2 regions of the Nocardia sp. TBRC8007 genome follow, and region 1 is predicted to be linked to the other one. Evidence: riboswitches for the same ligand, from Rfam matches in the RefSeq annotation. Region 1 holds a riboswitch; the other holds the start of a gene.

Region 1 (8,443 bases):
GCCCGCGGCGATATAGATCGGGATACCACCCTTGGGTACGTCATAGACGGACGCGCCGACCGTGCGGTAATACTGGCCGTCGAAGTCGACCCGATCCCCGGTCCACAGCGCCCGCATCAGCTCGACCGATTCACGCAGACGCGCGAACCGCTCCTTGAATTCCGGCCACTCACCGGTGTATCCGGTCGCGATCTCGTTGAGCGCCTCCCCGGTGCCGATGCCGAGCATGACCCGTTCCGGGTACAGACAGCCCATCGTGGCGAATGCCTGTGCGATCACGGCCGGGTTGTAGCGGAAGGTCGGGGTGAGCACCGAGGTACCGAGCTGGATGCGCTTGGTGCGCTCGCCGACCGCGGCCAGCCATGCCAGTGAGAACGGCGCGTGCCCGCCCTTGTGCCGCCACGGCTGGAAATGGTCGCTCACCGTGACGCTGTCCGCACCGTGTTGCTCGGCCAGTACCGCGATCTCGACGAGCTCACGCGGGCCGAACTGCTCCGCCGATGCCTTGTATCCGAGCTTGAGTCCGCTCATCTGCCACGCTCCTCGCATCTCATTTCGCCGCCACCGTCCTCGACAGTAGTCAATCCCATAGCAACACGGGCGATAGCGTACGCGGGCCGGGCAGCCCCACAGACAGCCTCTCGACCGTGAAACTCGGACCTGACCAAGTGTCGTCGTGCACGATGATCACATCCAGTGCGGCGGAGAGCTCGGTGAGCATCTGCGCAGAACGGCGCGCTCACGCCCGCCGACGATAGCTGGCTATACGTGAAAACGCACAGTTGTCATTCGCCCTCCCCACAGGGAGGGAACCCGCACCAGTCCCGTCGATATGTAGCCCAGTCCTGACGAGTGGCAGCGAAATCCACATACAGCGCCACACCGAAGCTCTGCCGTTCGGGTGATCGACGCTGCAGCCCCAGCCGGATCCCCCGGATCGCCGCACCGACCGTCTCCGCCGCCCCGCGGTGACCGGGACCGTCGGCCCAGAACGCGGGCGCGCCCATCAGCAGGTCGACCTCCGCCGGGGTGACCTGCAGAGCGAGGCCGGTCTGCTGAGCGACATATCCACCGTAAGCGGATCGTGTCGGCATCGCTGTGTCGTACGACATCACCGCGACCTGGTCGACACGCCGGGCCACCTTCGCGAAATATGCTTGCGACCACCACTTTCCATGTTCGAACAGAGTGATACCGATCGAATGCAGTCCGGGCAGCGGTTCGATCTGCTGGGCCGACACCGACAATCGCGCCTGCCGTACCGATGTGACGGCATGGATGCGGTCCAACAGCGTCAGAAAGCCGAGCGAACCGGAATAGATCGGTTCGAGATCGAGATGGATGCCGTCGAATCCGAGATCCAGCACCTGCCGTGCCGAAACGAGGACCCGTTCCCGAGTGGCGGCGTCCGCTACGTCCAATCCGTCGAATTCGGGCCGTACCACATCGCCCAGCCACGACTGCACCCGAATCCCCGGCAGCTTCTGATGGACCTCCTCGACGAACCAGCGCGCACGGGGATACAGCTTCGGTCGCAGACTCCCGTCATGCTCCAAGGGCCCGGTATGTACATAGAGATCCTTGATCCCGGTACCGCGCACCAGCTCGGCCAGAGCGTCGACATCGGCGGCGGTCTTACGGCCGTCCACCCAAGCGTGTCCCAGCCATACCGCGTCTCGTCCCCTGGTCCGCGCGGCCGCAGAAGGCTCTCCCATGTATGCGAGCCGTAACGCCACTGCCGCCACCGCAACCGGAAGTACCAGCAGGGCCAGGATAACCAGAAATACCACCACGACCCGCCACCGCAACCACACCCGCCCACGTGAGCGCGCGCCGGAAACCGTCTGTCGTACGAAACTGATGAAACTCATATCCTCGGTCCGCGCTTCCTGGCGGACAATAGCCGCCACCAACGGTGATCGATGCCTGCTTCGATCTCGTTACCAGGACCGATGTGCCGCTCGAGTGACGCGCGCGTCCGGCTGACGATACGCTGCGGCTTGTGGATTCGGTCGCCCACCAGGGATGGTTCGCCCTGCTCGTCGGTTTCGTCATCCTGATCGGCCTCATCGGGATCATCGTCCCGATCCTGCCTGGGGTGCTCCTGATCTTCGGCGCCATCGCCGGGTGGGCATTGCTGACCGGCGGCCCGACCGCGTGGACGGTTTTCGCGGTCAGCACAGCACTGCTCATCTTATCCGGGATCGTCAAGTATGCCTGGCCCGGACGCAAGATGAAAGACGCGGGGGTCTCTCACCGCGCAATCCTTTTCGGCGCGATTCTCGGAATAATCGGCTTTTTCGTTATTCCGGTAGTCGGCCTGTTCGCCGGTTTCGTCCTCGGCGTGTACTTTTCGGAACTCCATCGCCTACGGATCAACCAGCAAGCCTGGCAGGCCACTGTGCACGCGGTACGTGGGGTCGGCTTGTCCATCCTCATCGAACTCGCCGGCGCCCTGCTGGCCACCGGAGTCTGGCTCGTCGGAGTTGGCCTTACCTGAGCCGGTACCGCCCAGTCGTCAGCGTTCGATAGCCGGAAACGGAATCGTGTCCCCGGCCCGGCTGCCGGGCAGTTCATCGCGGCGCAGCCGAAGGGTCGGCGATTCCTGGTGCTTCTTCGGCAGATACAGCGGCAACGTCGGGGCCTGGTTGGAATCGGCCGCACGCACTCGGACAGGCAGCCGGTAGAACGCGCGCGCATTGTCTTCCAGCACCGCGTGCATGTCGGTACCCACCACGTCACAGAGCAGATCGACATCCGAGTCCTGGAACGGACGCCCTGCTCGGGTACCGGGTAGATCGGTGCCGAACATGAGGGCTTCTGGATTCACCGCATGGATACGACGTAAGGTGTGGGCGACATTCATCGCGACTCGGCCGAAACCTGTCGCCTTGACCCGTGCGCCCCGGTCAACGAGTTCGAGCAGGAATGACAGCCCCTCCTCGGACATACCCAGATGGTCGACCGAGAGCGCGGGCAGCTTGGAAATGACCGGTTGCAGCGAGGCGAGCATCGTACCGTCGATATAGACCTCCACATGCCAGCCGGCCAACTCGTAGGCACGCAGCGCTTGCAAAGTCATACCCGCGATGTCGGTGGCCGCCCGCTTGAGATTGAACCGCAGGGCGCGCACTCCGATCCGATCCAGCTCGAGGATCTCCTCGTCAGTGGCGTCCAGATCGAGACGAGTGACGCCGACCCAGCCCTCGCCGAGTTCGGCGAGGGCAGCGGTGAGATAGCTCTGATCAGTGCCCTGGAACGACCCACTGACCACAGCGCCGCCACTGATGTCGAAACGCGCCATGCGCTCGCGATAGTCGGCGATGGTGAATGGTGCGGGCAGATAGCCCTCGTTCTCGACCAGCGGAAATCGCGGATCGAAGATGTGCAAGTGGGCATCGAACACGTGTACAGAATGCCTCACTATCGAACTTTCCGCTGCCACAGCGACCGAAGCGGCACGGCAGCGGAACTGATCGACGTGATGTGCTCAGACCTTGTGTGGCTCGCTGGCGCGCAGCATATCCTCGCGCTCGACGACCTTGACCCGCTCCCTCCCTTCTGGTTCGCCGAGAGAACGTTCATGGGCATCGAGGCGATACCATCCAGCCCAGGTTGTGAAGGGAATGCCTTTACCTTCCAGGAATTCGACAACGGCCTCCGGATCGGGCCGCGCGGCCCGGGTGAAACCAGGAGCGTCGTCGAGCAGGCAGGCGATGGTCTCGTTGGCGTCGCCTTTGGTGTGGCCGATCAAGCCGACCGGGCCACGCTTGATCCAGCCGGTGACATAGGTGGCGGACAGGTAGCGTGCGGCGCCGTCGGCGTCCTCGTCGACGAGCACACGGCCCGCCTCGTTCGGCACCGTGCCCGCTTGCTCATCGAACGGCAGGCTGGTCAGATTCTGTGACAAGTAGCCGACGGCACGGTACACCGCCTGCACATCCCAATCGGTGAATACGCTGGTGCCCTTGACGTTTCCGGTGCCGTCCAATTGCGTGCGCTCGGTGCGCAGACCGACCACCTTGCCGTCCTCGCCGAGCACCTCGGTCGGAGACTCGAAGAAATGCAAGAACAGCTTGTGCGGCCGATCACCGGCATCGCGGATGGCCCACTGCTCCAGTGTATTGGCGACCATGTCGACCTGCTTGGAATGTCTGCGCGCCGCTTCAGAGCCTTCGTCGTAGTCGATGTCCTCTGGGTCGACGATGACCTCGATGGTCGGGGAATGATCCAGCTCGCGCAGCTCGAGCGGGGTGAACTTAGCTTGAGCGGGGCCGCGGCGACCGAAGACGTGCACCTCGACGGCCTTGTTGGCCTTCAGCCCCTCGTACACATTCGGCGGAATCTCCGTCGGCAACAGTTCGTCACCGGTTTTGGCCAGCACTCTGGCCACGTCGAGTGCGACATTGCCGACCCCGAGCACCGCGACTTTCTCCGCGTCCAGCGGCCAGGTGCGCGGCACATCTGGATGCCCGTCGTACCAGGACACGAAGTCGGCGGCACCGAAGGAGCCATTCAGGTCGATCCCTGGGATGGGCAGCGCGCGATCCGCGTTGGCCCCGGTGGAGAAGATCACCGCGTCGTAGAAGGCGCGCAGGTCGTCGAGAGTGATGTCGGTGCCGTAGTCGATATTGCCCAGCAACCGTACCTGCGGTTTGTCGAGAACCTTGTGCAGAGCGGTGATAATGCCCTTGATCCTCGGGTGATCCGGTGCGACACCGTAGCGAATCAGCCCGAATGGCGCGGGCATACGCTCGAACAGGTCGATACTCACTTCGGCATCGGACTTCATCAACGCATCGGCGGCGTAGATCCCGGCCGGTCCGGCACCCACGATCGCGACGCGGAGCGGGCGGGTCGCTGCACTCTGTTCGGTCATCTCTTACGCGCACCCTCAATGGTCGAAAACAATTAATGATGTCCTATTTAGCTTAGGCTAAGTTGACACACTGGCTCGGTCGCATCCGTACGGGCGGATGCCTGCCGGGGCCGCACGGTGCTCCGTTCGCCGTGGCGATCGGATTCGATGTGGCGATGAACCGCCGGTTTACCGTGCCGACCTCCTTTTCCCGATTCTATCCGGGAAATAGCCACCACCTCGACCCGGTATGTGCAATCCAGCGGACGCCGTAGACCATCGCGCTCCGCGCGACCGGCCGACACGATCATGCCGTATCCCACTCTCACGAGCCGAGGGCGGCTGCTCGTGCTCGGTGCGGCGGCGCGGACGCCACGATCCTGGGCCGAGTATTCGATACCGCCGTTCACCAGGGATCATCAAGCAATGACCGAGCAGCAGCCGAGCGCAGGCGAGGACGAAAACATCCGGATCGATCAGACCGACAAGCCCTCCGTGGCGCCATTCCTCGCGGCCGCGGCGGTCGCGCTGGTCGTGCTCATCGCGATCGTGCTCAGCTGGATACTGGCGCCTACTGAGAAAAATGTCACAGACGCCGATCGCATCGCCGCGGCTGTGCACAACTTCATCGAAGGCGCCAACCGCACCGGTAAGGTGCCCCCGCCAGGCACCGCGTGTCAGAGCTTCGACGCGGATCTGGTGCCGTTGGCCGGGCAGATCGGTGCCGGAGAATCCGTCCAGATCACGAAAATCGATGGCACTGTGGTGGACGGTGACAAGGGTAAGACGACCGTGACCACCACAAAGAACGGCACTGAGAAGACCACGACATGGAGGCTCACCCGATCCGATGGCACCTGGCTGGTCTGCACCTGAGCGCGCACTCGGTGCAACATAGGTTGACAGAGCGGCCCTGATCGGTGCACTCTCAGCCGAAGGTCATGAGAACCAGCGTCAAGCCCCGGCACTGCTGGTCGGCAACCCTCCTCCGCGGTGGGGTGCTCCGGGTGACGACCTGGCCGCGTCGCCATCCGGAGCGCGGCAAGCGCGGATTCGCAGGAGGAGCACATGAGTTACGCCGGTGACATCACCCCACGTCAAGCCTGGGAGCTGTTACTGAGCAATCCCGAGGCCGTCCTGGTGGACGTGCGGACGACCGCCGAATGGACGTTCGTCGGCGTACCGGACACGAGTTCGATCGATCGACCACCCGTGCTGGTCGAATGGGTCGACTTCACCGGTGCCCGCAATGAGACGTTCGTCGAGGACTTGAAACAGGCGCTCGGCGACCACGACCCCGATGCCCCGGTGCTGTTCCTGTGTCGTTCCGGCAAGCGCTCGATCGGGGCGGCGACCGCCGCCACCGCAGCGGGCTATCGCACCTCTTACAACGTGCTGGAGGGCTTCGAAGGTCCACTCAACGAATCCGGTCATCGCGGCGGCTCCGGCTGGCGTGCCGACGGCCTGCCCTGGCGGCAGTCGTGATCACCGGCGGCGCATTCGACAAACCCTTGCCCGAAGGCGTCGGTCCCGCGACACTGGGCGTGCGAGGCGGACTGCGGCGCTCCGGCTTCGAGGAAACCGCCGAAGCACTCTACCTGACCTCCGGCTTCGTCTACCAGAGCGCGGAAGCCGCCGCAGCCGCGTTCACCGGCGATGTGGAACATTTCGTCTACTCCCGCTATGGCAACCCCACAGTCGCCATGTTCGAGGAACGGATGCGCCTCGTCGATGGCGCCGAAGCGTGCTTCGCCACCGCGAGCGGCATGTCGGCGGTATTCACCGCATTAGGCGCATTGCTCGGCACCGGCGACCGGCTCGTAGCCGCGCGCAGCCTGTTCGGTTCCTGTTTCGTGGTGTGCGACGAGATTCTGCCGCGCTGGGGCGTGGAGACGGTCTTCGTCGACGGCGAGGATCTCGACCAGTGGGAGCAGGCCCTGTCGGTGCCCACCACGGCGGTGTTCTTCGAAACGCCCGCCAATCCGATGCAGACCCTGGCCGACATCCGCCGGGTGAGCGAGCTGGCCCATGCGGCAGGCGCGAAAGTAGTGCTGGACAACGTCTTCGCCACACCACTGCTGCAGCGCGGCTTCGAACTCGGCGCCGACGTAGTGGTCTACTCGGGGACCAAGCACATCGATGGGCAGGGCCGTGTACTCGGCGGCGCCATCCTCGGCTCCAAGGACTACATCGACGGGCCGGTGAAAAAGCTTATGCGCCATACCGGCCCGGCATTGAGCCCGTTCAACGCCTGGACTCTGCTCAAAGGCCTGGAAACCATGCCGCTGCGGGTGCGCCACTCGGCAGGCTCCGCACTGCGGATCGCCCGCTTCCTGGAAAACCACCCAGCGGTCAGCTGGGTGCGCTATCCGTTCCTGGAATCACATCCACAGCACGAACTGGCCACCAACCAGATGAGCGCGGGCGGCACCGTAATCACCTTGGAGCTGAAGGCAACCGGAGACGAAGCCCAGAAGCGCGCTTTCGAAGCCTTGAACCGGTTGCGCGTCATCGACATCTCCAACAATCTCGGCGACGCCAAAACCCTGATCACCCACCCGGCCACCACCACCCACCGCGCCATGGGCCCCGAAGGCCGCGCCACCATCGGCCTCACCGACGGCGTCGTCCGCCTCTCGGTAGGCCTGGAGGACGTCGAAGACCTCCTCGGCGATCTCGATCAAGCGCTGACTTGACCCACCAGTCGTCGTTCTGTAATTACGCCCGCCGCGAGAGAAACAAAAATATCTCATTCTGTTGACGAATCCGACCAAACCTTCAACAGCTCTCCGTAACCATTAATAGAAACTTATACAGACCTCACGATCTATCAATCGGCCGATGCGAATTTCTCTTCACGTTTCTCTTCACGCAAACTCAGCAAAAAATCAGGAAACCCCCAGAAGAAGCACAGCTTGACTCGTTTAGCATATTCTCAATCATTAAAACGCGTAATTAGCGGCGCATCTGACGACGATATGGGCAATGCCATATCGAACCGACAAAAAGGACGAGGAGGTGAAAATCATGAGCGCAGCTTTTTCCGAGGTTTCTCTCAGCCTGCTGTTCGGCAAACTGTTCAGTTCTCTACTCGGCACATAAGAGAGTAATTACTCATATCCGCATTCGGTGGCGGTCCCAGCTCGCCGGGCGAAGGATCTAGACTGCTTTCTTTCGGTGCAACACGTCCAGAGCTCGAACTGAGCCTTCGCTTGTTCGCTCTGGCAGCGTAGCCGGGCGTTGACATGGTCGGCTGCCCTCATGTCGTGCACGTTGCTGGGCAGGCTGGTTGCTGGGCAAGCTGTCCGGGCACACCCACGGATGATCGATGTGGCGACGAGGCCACCAACACCAAACCCGAACCAGTCACTACCGACGAGCAGCAGGCCAAACACCCTGATCACGAAATACAACTGTCGTACTAAAAAGAGCCGACGCCCTTTCCTCCATGCTGTGATATCGCATACAGCAGATCGTCATGCACGATCCGCTGTATGCGATATCCGGGAACCCGATGCGCACAACGCATTTGAGTACTTACGGATATACGCATTTGAGTACTTACGGATATACAAAATCAACCGA
Region 2 (7,708 bases), on a different contig from region 1:
GCGCTGGGTACGCCCCAGCACCGAAGTAGGTCGAACGAGCCGATTCAGCGCAGCGCGCGAGCCAGATTGGCATCCAGAGCGCCGAGGAACTCCTCAGTGCTCAGGTATCCCTGGTCCCCCCCGACGAGCAGCGCGAGGTCCTTGGTCATCTGGCCACCCTCGACGGTCTTGATGACAACGTCCTCCAAGGTCTGCGCGAAGCCGATCACTTCGGGGGCATTGTCCAGCTTGCCGCGGTGCTCCAGACCACGAGTCCAGGCGAAAATCGACGCGATCGGGTTGGTCGAGGTCGGCTTGCCCTGCTGGTGCTGGCGGAAGTGCCGGGTGACAGTCCCGTGCGCGGCCTCTGCCTCACAGGTCCTGCCGTCCGGAGTCAGCAGCACGGAGGTCATCAGACCGAGAGAACCGAAGCCCTGCGCCACCGTGTCGGACTGTACATCGCCGTCGTAGTTCTTGCACGCCCAGACGTAGCCGCCCTCCCATTTCATGGACGAGGCGACCATATCGTCGATCAAGCGATGCTCGTAGGTCAGGCCCGCCGCGTCGAACTGGGTCTTGAACTCGGCGTCGAAGATGTCCTGGAAGGTGTCTTTGAACATACCATCGTAGGCCTTCAGGATGGTGTTCTTCGTAGAGAGATACACCGGGTAGTTCTGCTGCAGACCGTAGTTGAACGAAGCCCGCGCGAAATCCTCGATGGACTTCTTGAAGTTGTACATCCCGAGTACAACGCCGCCGTCCTCGGGAACCTTAACCACCTCGTGGACGATCGGCTCGCTGCCGTCCTCCGGAGTGAAGGTGAGGGTGACAGTGCCCGCTTGGTGCACTTTGAAGTCGGTAGCGCGATACTGGTCACCGAAAGCATGTCGACCGATGATGATCGGCTTGGTCCACCCCGGCACCAGCCGAGGAACGTTCGAGATGATGATAGGCGCCCGGAAGATGGTGCCGCCCAGAATGTTACGGATGGTGCCGTTGGGCGAACGCCACATCTTCTTCAGGCCGAATTCCTTGACCCGTGCCTCGTCCGGCGTAATAGTCGCGCACTTCACGCCCACACCGTGTCTCTTGATCGCCTCGGCAGCGTCGACGGTGACTTGATCGTCTGTCTTGTCGCGGTACTCGATACCGAGGTCGTAGTACTCCAGATTCACATCGAGATAGGGGTGGATCAACTTGTCCTTGATGAACTGCCAGATGATCCGAGTCATCTCGTCACCGTCGAGTTCTACAACGGTGCCTTCAACCTTGATCTTGGACATGGATCTTCGTGTCCTCCTAGGATGGTGCCATCATTGCACGGCCAGGTGAACACGCTTGTGAGCGGACCCCAGCTGTTCCAACAGACAACGTATATGTCCCGCGCTGTCCACGAGACGTGTGGTGCAAACAAGACAAGCGTACTGCTGCTGACATTCTCACCGCGCGGGCAACCCGGACAGTGAGCCAGACCACCCCGGTTATCGATCGACCAAGCGGCACCCAGGCTGCGGCGAGGTGTGTAGAGCTGCCGTCTCCGCAATGATCCGCTTCCCGCACTGCGATGACAATCTCGCCGCCGACCCGGTCCGGGTAACGCCGAGGTCCGCGTACCACCGATATGATACGCGGACCTCGCACGACCTGGTCAGACCGCGAGCGGGCTCCGGGCCTCCTCCTCCGATCCTTCGATCAGATTCTCCGGCCGGTCCCGGATCATCAAGGCGATAATCGGGATGGCTAGGAGAAAGAATCCGGCACCGATATAGAAGGCCACATCGTAGCTGTGAATCGCGGCTCGGGCAGCCAGGTTGTCGATGGCCGGGTTGTTCTCCGCGAATGCCTGGGCGGCCTGCACCGAAATAGTGGTCAGCAGTGCCGTACCCACCGCGCCGCCGATCTGCTGCGCCGCGTTCAGCAGGGCGGAGGCGACACCCGAGTCTTCTTCTCCCACTTGGTGCAGTGCGACAGCCTGCATACCGATGAACAAGGGGCCCATGGCGAGCGCGATGATCACCTGAGCGGGCAACACACTGGTGAGATAGCTGTCGCCATAGCTCAGCTGGGCCAACAACACCAGTCCGACGACGCCGAGTACAGCGCCGACCATCATCAACGGACGTGGGCCGAGCTTCGGCAGCAACGCGCTGGTGACAGCCGCTGAGATCACGATGCCCCCGGGTAAAGGCAGGAACGCGAAGCCCGCCTTCAACGCAGAATAACCGAGCGTGATCTGGAAGTAATAGCTGAGGAACAGGAGCATCGCGAACATAGGGATCGGGATGAGCAGCGCCACCAAGAACGCGCCGCCCCGGTTGATCTCTCCTGGAATACGCAGCGGCAGCAGGGGATTCGATGAATGCTGTTCGACCGCGACGAAGATGACGAGCAGGACCGCCCCCGCGATCAACAGCGACAGCGTGCTGCCTGCCAGCCAACCGTCGTCCGCGGCACGACTGAATCCATACACAACGGCGATCAAGCCGAGCGTCACCGTGACCGCACCGGGCACGTCATAGCCACCCGTGCGCTTCGTGGGAGCATCTTTCATCACCCAGGCCAGCGCGCCGAACAATGCGAGCAACGCTACTGGCGTATTGACCAGTAGGCACCAGCGCCACGATGCGTATTCGGTAAGCACGCCACCTGCGATCAGACCGAGCGCGGCGCCGCCCGCGGAGATGCCGGCGAACACCCCGAAAGCGGTGGCGCGCTCACTGGGTTCGGTGAAGGTCACCGACAACAGCGAAAGCGCGGCAGGTGCGAGCAGCGCACCGAAGGCACCCTGCAGTGCGCGGCCCGCGAACATTTCCGCGCCGCTTTGCGCGAGACCTGCCAGGGCCGAAGAAGCCGCGAAACCGATCAGGCCGATGATGAAGATCCGGCGTCGTCCCAAGTAGTCGGCCAATCGACCACCCAGCAGCAGCAGACCACCGAAGATCAGTGTGTAGGCCGTGATCACCCATTGCCGGTCGCTATCGCTGATGTCGAGATCGCGCTGTGCGAACGGCAGCGAAATAGTCACGATGGTGGCATCCAGCACCACCATGAGCTGAGCCACCGCGATCACCGCCAGCGCGAGCCAGCGCGTTGAACTCCCCTGTTTTCGCGGCGGGTCCGCCGCTGTCACCACTTGGCTCATTGCCGTCTCCTCGTCCTTCGATACGCTGAAGCCATACTGGCAGTAAGCGACATTTGTCGTCAATAGCCAAGTGTCGTAATACGACATTTGGCTGCTTTGAACAGGAAATGATGGCTTGCCATACCATGGGAAGCATGCTCGAGTCATCGGCCCCGATGGGCGCGACCGTCGCGGCCGACAACGCCGCGGACACCCGCACAGCCCTGGGGCTGCGTGAACGCAAGAAGCGACAAACCAGGTTGCGCATCATCGCGGCCGGTCTCGACTTGTGCGACCGGCACGGCTTCGACACAACCACGGTCGAACAGGTCGCCCATGCCGCAGACGTCTCACCACGCACAGTCAATCGCTATTTCGATAGCAAAGAAGACATAATCCTCGGTCCTATCGAGGACTTCGATGCCGCTGTCGCCGAGACTCTGCGCGAACTCCCCCGTACCAGCAATGAACTGGAAGCCCTGCGCGAAGCCTTCCTGCGTGTGATCGATCGAGCCGCCGACACCGATAGCGCGGTTTCATTTCGACAGTTCCAGCAGATACGGCGAATTCTGCGCAGCAGTCCATCGGTCAACGCACGCAGCCTGGAGCGCACCGACAACGCGGCGACCGCGGCCGTGGTCGCCGAACGTCTCGGTACCGAACCTGACGCGCGCGAAGTACGACTCATCGTCGGGACCTGGCAAGTGATCTGCCACGTCGGCATGGAGTGCTCGGACGAACAGTTCCCGCCCGACAAAGTCTTCACGGAAGAGGACATCGCGACCACGGCCGAGTCGGTACGCACCGCGCTCAACGAGAGCTTCGACGCTTTCGTGCGCGTGTGCTGTCTCACGCGACCAAGCCCTGGCCAGTGAATTCGACAGCAGATTTCGGCTGCTGACCACTCGCCAGTTATGATGCCCGATAGGTCATGAGTACCAGCGGCAAGCCCCGGCTCGCTGGTCGGCAACCCTCCAGCAGCGGTGGGGTGCTCCGGGTGATGACCTGGCTCCCGAGAGTCGGGAGCAAGCGCGCATCAGGAGGTCTCTGGCATGTGTTGTCGCTCGTCACACCGTTAACCCCTAACCCGTACCGGCGAACATCATCTATGGAGCAATAATGAGTGAAGCCACCGCGCCTGTGGCCGGGAACGACCCGACGCAGTGGTCCTTCGAGACCAAGCAGATCCACGCGGGCCAGACTCCCGACAACAGCACCGGAGCCCGCGCCCTACCGATCTACCAAACCACCTCTTACGCCTTCCGCGACACCGACCACGCGGCGGCGTTGTTCGGCCTGGCCGAGCCGGGCAACATCTACACCCGGATAACGAACCCCACCCAGGACGTGGTGGAGCAGCGTATCGCCGCCCTGGAGGGTGGTGTGGCCGCACTGCTGCTCGCCTCCGGTCAGGCCGCGGAAACCTTCGCGATCCTCAATATCGCAGAAGCCGGCGACCATATCGTGTCCAGTTCGCACCTCTACGGCGGCACCTACAATCTCTTCCGCTACTCGCTGGCCAAGCTCGGCGTCGAGGTCTCCTTCGTCGAAAATCCCGACGATCTGGCGCAGTGGGAGGCTGCGATTCGTCCGAACACCAAAGCTTGCTATGGCGAGACCATCGCCAACCCGAGCGGCGCCGTATTCGACATCCCCGGCGTCTCCGCCGTCGCCCACGCCGCGGGGATCCCGCTGATCGTAGACAACACCGTGGCCACCCCATACCTGATTCAGCCGCTGGCGCACGGTGCTGACATCGTCGTGCACTCGGCCACGAAATATCTCGGCGGGCACGGCGCGGCTGTCGCGGGCGTGATCGTCGATGGTGGCTCCTTCGACTGGACGGCGACCGACGAGCAGGGACAGTCCCGTTTCCCCGGCTTCACCACCCCCGATCCGAGCTATCATGGCGTGGTGTACGCCGATCTCGGCGCACCCGCCTTCGCGGTCAAAGCTCGCGTGCAACTGTTGCGTGATCTCGGCTCGGCGGTTTCGCCGTTCAACGCGTTCTTGATCAGCCAGGGCATCGAAACACTGAGCCTCCGGATGGAACGGCACGTCGCCAATGCCGAGAAGGTCGCCGAGTTCTTGAGCACACACCCGGCAGTCGAGGCGGTCCACTATGCGGGCCTGCCCTCCTCACCATGGCATGAACGCGGGAAACGGCTGGCTCCGAAAGGCACCGGCGCGATCGTCGCGTTCGAACTGCGGGGTGCGGTGGACGCGGGCAAGAAGTTCGTCGACGGGTTGGCCCTGCACAGCCACGTAGCCAATATCGGGGATGTGCGTTCCCTCGTGATCCACCCTGCCTCGACAACACATTCCCAACTCACGCCAGAAGAACAGCTGGCCTCCGGTGTCACCCCCGGACTGGTCCGCCTCGCGGTGGGTATCGAAGGCATCGAAGACATCCTGACCGATCTGCGCGCCGGCTTCGCGGCAGCGGCAACGTGACCGTGAGCACCGAATCGAGCATTCGGACCACAGGCATCGCCCTACCGCCTCCGGACGGACAGCTCGGCACCATCGACATCGGGGACGTACCGCTGGAAAACGGCATGGTCGTTCCGAATGTGCACCTCGGGGTGCAGCGCTGGGGCGAGCTCTCCCCCAGACTGGACAACGTCGTGCTCGTCGAGCACGCACTGACCGGTGACTCGCACGTCGTCGGCAGACCCGACGACATCCACCTACTGCCAGGTTGGTGGGACGGCATGGTCGGACCGGGTGCGCCACTGGATACCGACGAGTGGTGTGTGATCGCGACGAATGTGCTGGGCGGCTGCAAGGGCAGCACCGGCCCCTCCTCGTGGGCTCCAGACGGAAAGCCCTGGGGCGCAAGGTTTCCGGAGGTATCCATCCGCGATCAAGTGACTGCGGAGATGATGTTGATGGACCTGCTCGGCATCGACCGTCTCGCCGCCGTGGTCGGGGGGTCGATGGGCGGGATGCGAGTGCTGGAGTGGATGGTAGACATGCCCGAGCGGGTGGCCGCCGCTCTGGTGCTCGCGGTCGGCGCCCGCGCCACCGCCGACCAGATCGGTACCCAGACCACGCAGATCGCAGCGATCAAAGCCGACCCGGACTGGCAGGGCGGCAACTACCACGGCACCGGCCGGGCCCCGATGACGGGTATGGGCATCGCCCGGCGGATCGCGCACCTGACCTACCGCACCGAATTCGAACTCGACCACCGATTCGAGAACAAGCCTCAGAGCGGCGAGGATCCCCGTGCCGGCGGCCGCTACGCGGTGCAGAGCTACCTCGACCACCAGGCCGAAAAGTTGTGCAAACGCTTCGATCCCGCCACTTATGTCCTGTTGACCGAGGCGATGAACCGACACGACATCGGCCGTGGCCGTGGCGGCATCGAAACCGCGCTCGCGGCGACAACGGTGCCGTGCGTAGTGGGCGGCGTCGACTCCGACCGGCTGTATCCCCTGCAAACCCAACAGGAGCTGGCCGATCTGCTACCCGGCTGCGACGGACTGGAGATTCTGAATTCACGCTATGGGCACGACGGGTTCCTCACCGAGACCGCGGCGGTGGCGAAACTGCTGACCGAGACCATGCGACTGGCAAAGTTCGCCGTGCGGCCCGAGCGCTGAGAGCCGCACCGAATCTCCTCGGGGCGGCATGCTTCAGGGGCGGCCAGAGGCTGCACCCTGATCGGCTAGCCGATGCCGAAAGTGTCCCGCATCGGCTAGCCGATACCGAGAGTATTGATCGTGACCGCGAGAAATATAATGCTGGAGCCGAGCAAAATCAGCGCACCGACGTCGAAGGGCTTGCTGCGCACCGCGAGCAGTCCGACCCGCGCAGTCGGAAGGCATAGCCGGAATGCCGCGGCCAGCAACGTCGCACCGCCGAAGAACAGCACCCCCCGCCGCCATCGCTCGGCAGCGACGAGCACCACCGCCACTACGATGACCAGTGCCACAATCGCCATCGGCAGATGACAACGCAGAAACTCCGCTCCCGGACCACTGCGCTCAGCCCGATGATGTGCGGCAGATATATCGGCATCGGTCACACCCCGATTCTCGCAGAAACCTGTCACTACTCGGAAACGCGGGGCGGATCTGCCGCTGAGGAACAACACAGACCATCGACTTCGACTGCTGTCCGACTGACCGACATCGTCGGTAGCTCTCAGCCACCTGATTGACTGATACCCGTGTTCCATTTGATGTTCCACGAGCCATACATCACTCATTGCACAACATATCAAACGCATTGTCCCGGCTTCGCGACTCCCCAACCCGTACAGGGCCTCGAACCCGCATAACGCCCCGGTCTAAAGGACATGGGGAGGGTATACCCCCTGGGGGCCGTGATGCCGATCTCGACGTGCCTATGCACGGATGTGCTACCCAGCCGAACGCGGGTCTTGCTCGACACTCGGCCCGTTCCGGCGCACTCCTCGGTCAAGCGCCGTATCTATCAGATCCGCCTGTCTGGGCTCTGTAATCCGACGATTCCCCGGTGTCCGCCTCTACGGCTTGCCGGTGCCCACCTTCTCTGCCCTGCCGACTCCGGGCCTACTCCGGTGTCGTCCCACTCCCACAATTCGGTGTCTCAAAAACGATCGATTGTTGCGACTGAGAC

The links. Region 1 has a riboswitch for S-adenosylmethionine ahead of ACX4ZE_RS20565 (rhodanese-like domain-containing protein). Riboswitches for the same ligand answer to the same signal wherever they lie in the genome.
Region 2: linked by a shared signal. The riboswitch ahead of ACX4ZE_RS10650 (bifunctional o-acetylhomoserine/o-acetylserine sulfhydrylase) and the one ahead of ACX4ZE_RS20565 (rhodanese-like domain-containing protein) in region 1 are both predicted to bind S-adenosylmethionine.

Annotation. Positions count from the first base shown of each region.
Region 1 is NZ_JBWSOR010000041.1:9-8,451, reverse strand. It holds gene fgd (glucose-6-phosphate dehydrogenase (coenzyme-F420)) at 1-531, opposite strand, end outside; gene ACX4ZE_RS20595 (hypothetical protein) at 581-721, opposite strand; gene ACX4ZE_RS20590 (glycoside hydrolase family 18 protein) at 786-1,871, opposite strand; gene ACX4ZE_RS20585 (DUF456 domain-containing protein) at 2,003-2,500, shown strand; gene ACX4ZE_RS20580 (amidohydrolase family protein) at 2,519-3,406, opposite strand; gene ACX4ZE_RS20575 (FAD-dependent oxidoreductase) at 3,491-4,879, opposite strand; gene ACX4ZE_RS20570 (Rv0361 family membrane protein) at 5,168-5,734, shown strand; SAM riboswitch class IV at 5,796-5,912, shown strand; gene ACX4ZE_RS20565 (rhodanese-like domain-containing protein) at 5,927-6,343, shown strand; gene ACX4ZE_RS20560 (O-succinylhomoserine sulfhydrylase) at 6,340-7,554, shown strand.
Region 2 is NZ_JBWSOR010000009.1:784-8,491, reverse strand. It holds gene ACX4ZE_RS10665 (NADP-dependent isocitrate dehydrogenase) at 45-1,262, opposite strand; gene ACX4ZE_RS10660 (MFS transporter) at 1,628-3,121, opposite strand; gene ACX4ZE_RS10655 (TetR family transcriptional regulator) at 3,256-3,975, shown strand; SAM riboswitch class IV at 4,028-4,138, shown strand; gene ACX4ZE_RS10650 (bifunctional o-acetylhomoserine/o-acetylserine sulfhydrylase) at 4,220-5,554, shown strand; gene metX (homoserine O-acetyltransferase MetX) at 5,551-6,708, shown strand; gene ACX4ZE_RS10640 (DUF3017 domain-containing protein) at 6,804-7,049, opposite strand.